2 linked regions of the Diaphorobacter ruginosibacter genome follow. The protein of the gene in region 1 interacts with the protein of each later gene in a pairwise test. Links are inferred from orthologs where the notes say so. Each region holds a gene or a part of one and is shown in the gene's direction. Other genes may lie near its edges.

The links. Proteins that work in one complex are often made in the same cells at the same time.
Region 2: the proteins of gyrA (region 1) and gyrB interact in binary tests that used the Escherichia coli proteins (3 or more experiments, as listed by UniProt). The link is inferred for Diaphorobacter ruginosibacter from one-to-one orthologs.

Annotation. Positions count from the first base shown.
Region 1 is NZ_CP060714.1:2,872,710-2,877,739, forward strand. Bases 451-3,720 are described here. They hold gyrA (DNA gyrase subunit A), read left to right. Parts: upstream 451-850; coding sequence 851-3,520; downstream 3,521-3,720. Other genes in these bases: ompA (outer membrane protein OmpA), read right to left, coding at 451-625; serC (3-phosphoserine/phosphohydroxythreonine transaminase), read left to right, coding at 3,701-3,720. Also shown: more of ompA, read right to left, coding at 1-450; more of serC, read left to right, coding at 3,721-4,810; pheA (prephenate dehydratase), read left to right, coding at 4,913-5,030. UniProt on the Escherichia coli protein: A type II topoisomerase that negatively supercoils closed circular double-stranded (ds) DNA in an ATP-dependent manner to maintain chromosomes in an underwound state.
Region 2 is NZ_CP060714.1:4,610,724-4,614,790, reverse strand. Bases 881-4,067 are described here. They hold gyrB (DNA topoisomerase (ATP-hydrolyzing) subunit B), read left to right. Parts: upstream 881-1,257; coding sequence 1,258-3,867; downstream 3,868-4,067. Other genes in these bases: dnaN (DNA polymerase III subunit beta), read left to right, coding at 881-1,072. Also shown: more of dnaN, read left to right, coding at 1-880. UniProt on the Escherichia coli protein: DNA gyrase negatively supercoils closed circular double-stranded DNA in an ATP-dependent manner to maintain chromosomes in an underwound state.

The DNA of each region.
Region 1 (5,030 bases):
GACGGTTCTTGGCGCGGCCAGCTGCAGTCTTGTTGTCTGCAACAGGTTGCTTCTCGCCCTTGCCTTCGGTGTAAACGCGGTTCTTTTCGATGCCCTTGGACACCAGATACGCCTTCACAGCTTCTGCACGGCGAACCGACAGCTTCTGGTTGTATGCATCGCTACCAACGGAGTCGGTGTGACCCACGGCGATGATGACTTCCAGGTTGATGCCCTTGACCTTGGAGACCAGGTCGTCCAGCTTGGCCTTGCCTTCTGGCTTCAAAACAGACTTGTCGAAGTCGAAGAAAGCGTCGGCAGCGTAGGTCACCTTCTGGGCAGCTGCAGGCTGTGGTGCCGGAGCAGGCTTGGCGGCTTCAGCAGGAGCTGGGGCGGCCACGGCAGGTGCTGGAGCAGCAACAGCCTTTTGCAGAGCGCCGTCGCAACCTTCAGCTGCAGTAGCAGGCGTCCAGTTGGCATCGCGCCAGCACAGTTCGTTGGTGCCGTTCTTCCAGACCAGCTCGCCAGTACCGTTTTGCCAGTTATCGACAACCTTGCCACCATCAGCTGCCTTCACTTGAGCGCCAGCAGATGTAGCGAGCACGGCAGAGGCCAACAACATCGCCACTTTGTTCAGTTTCTTCATGGTTCTCCTCTTGGGGAAAAAGCCGCAGCCGCGCTGCGAATCATGGACGTCGTCAGTGACCATCACTAAGAACGTTGGAAACGATTGTGCCATACGTAACATCCTCTGGTCTGCAGATGAGGGCTACGAACGGTAGGACAAAAGCGCAATACCCCGTGTTATGTTGCCAGCACGCAACACGGCGTTGCACCTAAAATGACCGTTTCCGATGTCGTCCGAGTTGTCATGACCCAGTTTGCCAAAGAAACTTTGCCTATCAGCCTCGAAGAGGAAATGCGACGCAGTTACCTCGATTACGCCATGAGCGTGATTGTCGGTCGCGCCCTCCCCGATGCCCGCGATGGCCTCAAGCCCGTGCACAGGCGAGTTCTGTTTGCGATGCACGAGCTCAACAACGATTGGAATCGGCCTTATAAGAAGTCGGCCCGTATCGTCGGCGACGTGATCGGTAAATATCACCCTCACGGTGACAGTGCCGTCTATGACACCATCGTTCGCATGGCGCAGGATTTTTCACTGCGCCATATGCTCGTGGACGGCCAGGGTAATTTCGGCTCGGTCGACGGCGACAACGCTGCCGCGATGCGATACACCGAAATCCGCCTCGCGAAAATCGCGCATGAAATGCTGGCGGATATCGACAAGGAAACCGTTGATTTCGGCCCCAACTACGACGGCAGCGAGCAGGAACCCCTGGTGCTGCCGAGCCGCCTGCCCAATCTGCTGGTGAACGGTTCGGCGGGTATTGCCGTGGGCATGGCAACCAACATCCCCCCGCACAACCTCAACGAGGTGGTGGATGCCTGCCTGCACATGCTGCGCAACCCCGAGGCGACGATCGATGAGCTCATGGAGATCATCCCCGCGCCCGACTTCCCCACCGCCGGCATCATCTACGGCATCCAGGGCGTGAAGGAAGGCTACCGCACGGGCCGTGGCCGCGTGGTCATGCGCGCCAAGGTGCATTTCGAGGACATCGACAAGGGCCAGCGCCAGTCGATCATCGTCGACGAGCTTCCCTACCAGGTCAACAAGAAGACGCTGCAGGAGCGCATGGCCGAGCTCGTGCACGAGAAGAAGATCGAGGGCATCAGCCACATCCAGGACGAATCCGACAAGTCCGGCATGCGCCTCGTCATCGAGCTCAAGCGCGGCGAAGTGCCCGAGGTGGTGCTCAACAATCTGTACAAGCAGACGCAGCTGCAGGACACGTTCGGCATGAACATGGTGGCGCTGGTCGACGGCCAGCCCAAGCTGTGCAACCTGCGCGAGCTGATCGTCGTCTTCCTGCAGCACCGCCGCGAAGTGGTCACGCGCCGCACGGTGTTCGAGCTGCGCAAGGCACGCGACCGCGGCCATGTGCTGGAAGGCCTGGCGGTGGCGCTGGCCAACATCGACGAATTCATCCGCATCATCCGTGAATCGCCCACCCCGCCGGTCGCCAAGGCCGAGCTGATGACCCGTTCATGGGACAGTACGCTGGTGCGCGAGATGCTGACCCGCACGCGCGAAGACGGCGGCGTGGTGAGCGCCGACGACTACCGCCCCGAGGGCCTGGAGCGCGAGTTCGGCATGCAGGCGGACGGCCTCTACCGCCTCTCGGAAACACAGGCGCAGGAAATCCTGCAGATGCGACTGCAGCGCCTCACGGGCCTCGAGCAGGACAAGATCGTTGCCGAGTACAAGGAAGTCATGGCGGTCATCGAAGACCTGCTGGACATCCTGGCCAAGCCCGAGCGCGTCTCCATCATCATTGGCGAGGAGCTCACCGCGCTGAAGGCCGAGTTCGGCCAGACCAAGCTGGGCGCGCGCCGCAGCGAGATCGAGCACAGCGCGCAAGACCTCTCCACCGAGGACCTGATCACGCCCACCGACATGGTGGTCACGCTCTCGCACTCGGGCTACATCAAGAGCCAGCCGCTGTCCGAGTACCGCTCGCAAAAGCGTGGCGGACGCGGCAAGCAGGCGACGGCAACCAAGGAAGACGACTGGATCGACCAGCTCTTCATCGCCAATACACACGACTACCTGCTGTGCTTCTCGAACAAGGGCCGCCTGTACTGGCTCAAGGTCTGGGAAGTGCCGGCCGGCTCGCGCGGCTCGCGCGGCCGCCCCATCGTCAACATGTTCCCGCTGCAGGACGGCGAGAAGATCAACGTGGTGCTGCCGCTCACGGGCGAATACCGCAGCTTCCCTGCCGACCACTATGTGTTCATGGCCACCAGCATGGGCACCGTGAAGAAGACGGCGCTCGACGAGTTCAGCAACCCGCGCAAGGCCGGCATCATTGCCGTGGGCCTCGACGAGGGCGATTTCCTGATCGGCGCCGCGCTGACCGATGGCAAGCATGACGTGATGCTGTTCAGCGATGGTGGCAAGGCCGTGCGCTTCGACGAGAACGACGTGCGCCCCATGGGCCGCAATGCACGCGGCGTGCGCGGCATGAACATTGACGAGAGCCAGAGCGTGATCGCGATGCTCGTGGCCGATGCCGAATCGACCGAGGGCGGCGAAGGCAGCACCAGCGCCCAGAGCGTGCTGACAGCGACCGAGAATGGCTATGGCAAGCGCACGCACATCAGCGAATACACGCGCCACGGCCGTGGCACGAAGGGCATGATCGCCATCCAGCAGTCCGAGCGCAACGGCAAGGTGGTTGCCGCCACGCTGGTGAGCACCGACGATGAAATCATGCTGATCACCGACACGGGCGTCCTGGTGCGCACGCGCGTCGGCGAGATCCGCGAGATGGGACGCGCGACCCAGGGCGTGACGCTGATTTCGCTGGATGACGGCGCCAAGCTCAGCGGCCTGCAGCGCATCGTCGAGAACGATGCCAATGCCGCAGAAACCGAAGGCGGCGAGGAAGGCGAGAGCACTCCCGGCGAGGCCTGAGAGCATGTTGACGATCTCCATGCGCTGAGATCGTCGACACGCTCAAGGCAGCATACGAAGCAGAGCCACTCACTGCAGCCGCGATGCCCGGCGGCTGCCAACCGGAGCACCGATGCACAGTCCGGCCAGCGCATCGGTGCCTGCAGCGAAGGCTGCAATTTTCTTTTCTCAGGTTTGACGATGAATCGCCCATACAACTTTTCTGCCGGTCCGGCAGCCATTCCCGAAGAAGTTCTGAAAACGGCCGCCGCCGAAATGCTCGATTGGCACGGCAGCGGAATGGGCGTGATGGAGATGAGCCACCGGGGCAAGGAATTCATCTCGATCTACGAAAAGGCGGAATCCGATTTCCGCGAGCTCATGGCCGTGCCGAGCGAGTTCAAGATCCTGTTCATGCAGGGTGGCGGCCTTGCCGAGAATGCGATCGTGCCGCTGAATCTCTCGCGCGGCGCCACCGTCGACTTCGTGGTGACCGGCTCGTGGAGCCAGAAATCGCGCAAGGAAGCTGCCAAGTATGCTGCCGAGGTGCATACGGCGGCATCCGGCGAGGACAGCCACTTCACCACCCTGCCCGATCCCGCGACCTGGCAACTGAGCCGCGGCGCGAGCTACGTCCACGCCTGCACCAACGAGACGATCCACGGCGTGGAGTTCCAGCAGTTGCCCGATCTGAAGGCACTGGGCTGCGATGCCCCGCTGGCCATCGATTTTTCATCCCATGTGGCTTCGCGTCCCGTGGACTGGTCCAGGGTGGGTCTCGCCTTTGGCGGCGCGCAGAAGAACCTGGGCCCAGCCGGGCTCACGCTGGTCGTGGTGCGCGAAGACCTTCTCGGCCACGCCCTGCCCGCCTGCCCGAGTGCATTCGACTACAAGGTGGTTGCAGACAACCAGTCGATGTTCAACACGCCACCGACCTGGGGCATCTACATTGCCGGCCTCACGTTCCAGTGGCTCAAGGAACAGCGCGAAGGCCATGCCACCGGCGTTGCCGCCATGGAGCTTCGCAACGCGGCGAAGGCCAAGGCGCTGTATGACTTCATCGACACCTCCGACTTCTACGTGAACAAGGTGGCGGCCAACTGCCGCTCGCGCATGAACATTCCGTTCTTCCTGAACGACGAATCGCGCAACGACGCATTCCTTGCTGGCGCCAAGGCCAGCGGCCTGCTGCAGCTCAAGGGCCACAAGTCCGTGGGCGGCATGCGTGCAAGCCTGTACAACGCCATGCCCATGGCCGGCGTCGAGGCGCTCATCGCTTACATGCGAGAATTTGCGCAGAAGCACAGCTGATCCTTGCGCCCCTGGTGCCGCCGCCCAAAGCGCCGAGCACCAAGCGCCGCGCGACGCCCGCGGCAACCCCGATACCACACACACGACAAGACAACCGCTCCGATGACCACTCCGCAAGCCTCTCCGGATCTCGCCAGCCTCCGCGTGCAGATCGACAACCTCGACCAGCAGCTTCTCGCCCTGCTCAACCAGCGCGCGTTGGTGGCTGAACGCGTGGGAG
Region 2 (4,067 bases), 1.7 Mb from region 1 along the record:
CGCAGTACTGCAATCGGTGTCCGGCATCGTCGAACGCCGCCACACCCTGCCCATCCTGGCCAATGTGCTGATCCGCAAGACAGGCAATGCCCTGCAGCTCACCACCAGCGATCTGGAAATCCAGATCCGCACCACGGCGGAGCTCGGCGGCGATACCGGCGAGTTCACGACCACCGTCGGCGCGCGCAAGGTGATCGACATCCTGAAGACCATGCCTTCGGACCAGACCGTGAGCCTGGAGTCGAGCCAGAACAAGCTCATCCTCAAGGGCGGCAAGAGCCGCTTCACGCTGCAGTCGCTGCCCGCGGAAGACTTCCCGCTGGTGCAGGAAGCCGCCGGCTTCGGCCCCGCGTTCAGCGTGCCGCAGAAGGTGCTCAAGAACCTGATGGGCCAGGTGTCGTTCGCCATGGCGGTGCAGGACATCCGTTACTACCTGAACGGCATCCTGTTCGTGGCCGAAGGCAACACGCTGAGCCTGGTCGCCACCGACGGCCACCGCCTTGCGTTCTCCAGCGCCACGCTCGACGTCGAGGTGCCCAAGCAGGAAGTGATCCTGCCGCGCAAGACCGTGCTGGAACTGCAGCGCCTGCTGTCCGACGCCGATGGCGCCATCGAGATGCAGTTCGCCAACAACCAGGCAAAGTTCTCGTTCGGCGGCATGGAGTTCGTCACCAAGCTGGTCGAGGGCAAGTTCCCCGACTACAACCGCGTGATCCCCCGCAACCACAAGAACAGCATCACGCTGGGCCGCGCACCGCTGCTGGCCAGCCTGCAGCGCACGGCCATCATGACCAGCGACAAGTTCAAGGGCGTGCGCCTGAACCTCGAACCCGGCCTGCTGCGCGTGGCGTCCAACAACGCCGAGCAGGAAGAGGCGGTGGACGAGCTGGACATCGACTATGGCGGCGACACCATCGAGATCGGCTTCAACGTGAGCTATCTCATCGACGCGCTCACCAACATGAGCCAGGACATGGTCAAGGTGGAACTGTCCGACAACAACAGCTCCGCACTGCTCACCATTCCGGACAACGACAACTTCAAGTACGTCGTGATGCCCATGCGTATCTGAGGTCTGGAACCCCACTGACGCACTGATCTACACGTCAATTCATCAAGGCTGCCATTGCTTGTTTTTTGAGCAATGGCAGCCATTTGATCATTTGATTGACTGAAATATCGACAGATTGTTAATGCCGGTCTCCCTGCCCCAAGCAGGATGCTGACCGGCTGATCGAGAGAAGAAAGCATTCCTCCATGACCGCAGAGAACACGCAGCCCACACCTGAAGAGCCGACCGCAAACCAAGGCGGCCCAGCTCCCGCGCCTTCCGCCGCACCGAGCGAAGGCTACGGCGAAGGCGCGATCCAGATCCTCGAAGGCCTGGAGGCCGTGCGCAAGCGCCCCGGCATGTACATCGGCGACACCTCCGACGGCACGGGCCTGCACCACCTCGTGTTCGAAGTGGTGGACAACTCCATCGACGAGGCGCTCGCCGGGTTCTGCGACGACATCGTCGTCACCATCCACACCGACAACTCGATCAGCGTCGTCGACAACGGCCGCGGCATTCCCACGGGCGTGAAGATGGACGACAAGCACGAGCCCAAGCGCTCGGCCGCGGAAATCGCGCTGACCGAACTGCACGCGGGCGGCAAGTTCAACCAGAACAGCTACAAGGTCTCGGGCGGCCTGCACGGCGTGGGCGTGTCCTGCGTGAACGCGCTGTCGATCAAGCTCAAGCTCGTGGTGCGCCGCGACGGCCAGATCCACCAGATCGACTTCTCGCGCGGCCAGGTGCAGGACCGCATCATCGAAGTCGTGGACGGCTTCGAGATCTCGCCCATGAAGATCGTCGGCCCGACCGAAAAGCGCGGCACCGAGGTGCGCTTCCTGCCCGACACCGAGATCTTCAAGGAAAACTACGATTTCCACTATGAAATCCTCGCCAAGCGCCTGCGCGAGCTCTCCTTCCTGAACAACGGCGTGCGCATCCGCCTTGTCGACGAGCGCACCGGCAAGGAAGACGACTTCTCGGGCGCCGGCGGCGTCAAGGGCTTCGTCGAATTCATCAACGGCACCAAGAAGGTGCTGCACCCCACCGCGTTCCACGCCATCGGCTCGCGCCCCGCGGAAACCTACGGCGGCATCCCCGGCACCGAGATCGGCGTGGAAGTGGCCATGCAGTGGAACGAAAGCTACGGCGAGCAGGTGCTGTGCTTCACCAACAACATCCCGCAGCGTGACGGCGGTACCCACCTGACCGGCCTGCGCGCCGCGATGACCCGCGTGATCGGCAAGTACATCGAACAGAATGAGTTCGCCAAGAAGGCCAAGGTGGAAGTCACCGGCGACGACATGCGCGAAGGCCTGTGCGCCGTGCTGTCGGTAAAGGTGCCCGAACCCAAGTTCTCCAGCCAGACCAAGGACAAGCTGGTCAGCTCGGAAGTGCGCGCGCCCGTGGAAGACATCGTCGCCAAGGCACTCACCGACTACCTCGAGGAAAAGCCGAACGACGCCAAGATGCTGTGCGGCAAGATCGTCGAGGCCGCCCGCGCTCGTGAAGCCGCCCGCAAGGCCCGGGAAATGACCCGCCGCAAGGGCGTGCTCGACGGCATGGGCTTGCCCGGCAAGCTGGCCGACTGCCAGGAGAAGGACCCGGCGCTGTGCGAAATCTATATCGTCGAGGGTGACTCCGCTGGCGGCTCCGCCAAGCAGGGCCGCGACCGCAAGTTCCAGGCCATCCTGCCCCTGCGCGGCAAGATCCTGAACGTGGAGAAGGCGCGCTATGAGAAGCTGCTGTCCAGCAATGAAATCATCACGCTGATCACCGCGCTGGGCACCGGCATCGGCAAGGCCAGCGTGGAAAGCGGCAAGAGCGGCTCGGACGACTTCGACCCGAACAAGCTGCGCTACCACCGCATCATCATCATGACCGACGCCGACGTGGACGGCGCGCACATCCGCACCCTGCTGCTGACCTTCTTCTACCGCCAGATGCCCGAGCTGGTCGAACGCGGCCACATCTACATCGCCCAGCCGCCGCTCTACAAGGTGAAGAACGGCAAGGAAGAGCTGTACCTGAAGGACGCCTCCGCGCTCGACAGCTACCTGCTGCGCGTGGCGCTGAACAACGCCAGCATCTCCACCGGCGGCGCCAACGCGCGCGTGCTGCAGGGCGACGAGCTCAACGACCTGGCGCGCAAGCACCAGCACGCCGAACAGGTCATCGAACGCCTGTCCGCCTTCATGGACGCCGAAGCCCTGCGCGCGATCGCCGACGGCGTCGAGATCAAGCTCGACACCGTGCAGGACGCCGAGGCCAGCGCCGTGCAACTGCAGGCCAAGTTGCGCGAGCTCAACACCAACGGCGTGCCCGCCGACGTGGCCGGCGAATTCGACGCCCGCACCGACAAGCCCATCCTGCGCATCAGCCGCCACCACCACGGCAACATCAAGAGCAGCATCATCACGCAGGACTTCGTGCATGGTGCCGACTACGCCGCCCTCTCCGAAGAGGCCCACATCTTCCGCAACCTCATGGGCGAAGGCGCCAAGGCCACCCGCGGCGAGGGCGAAAAGGCCAAGGAAGAAAAGGTGACCGATTTCCGCGGCGCCATGCAATGGCTCATCAGCGAAGCCGAACGCACCACCGCCCGCCAGCGCTACAAGGGCCTGGGCGAGATGAACCCCGAGCAGCTCTGGGAAACCACCATGGACCCCGAAGTCCGCCGCCTGCTGCGCGTGCAGATCGACGACGCGATCGAAGCGGACCGCGTATTCACCATGCTGATGGGCGATGAGGTGGAACCTCGCCGGGACTTCATTGAGACCAATGCGTTGAGGGCGGGGAATATTGATGTTTGAGGTTGTCTGTAGATGACAGCAAAAAGTGAGAAAAGTGCAGCATAAGTTGAGAAACTGACTGCTGCGCACAAGACCAAAAACCGCCTGAGTGATGGACTCTAGGCGGCTTTCTTTTTTTTGGGGATTCGCCAAGCCTGCGCTGGACAGGCCGCACCGCCGTCCACGACCCTTGAGCTAGGTCCGCTGTCGGCCGATTGCGG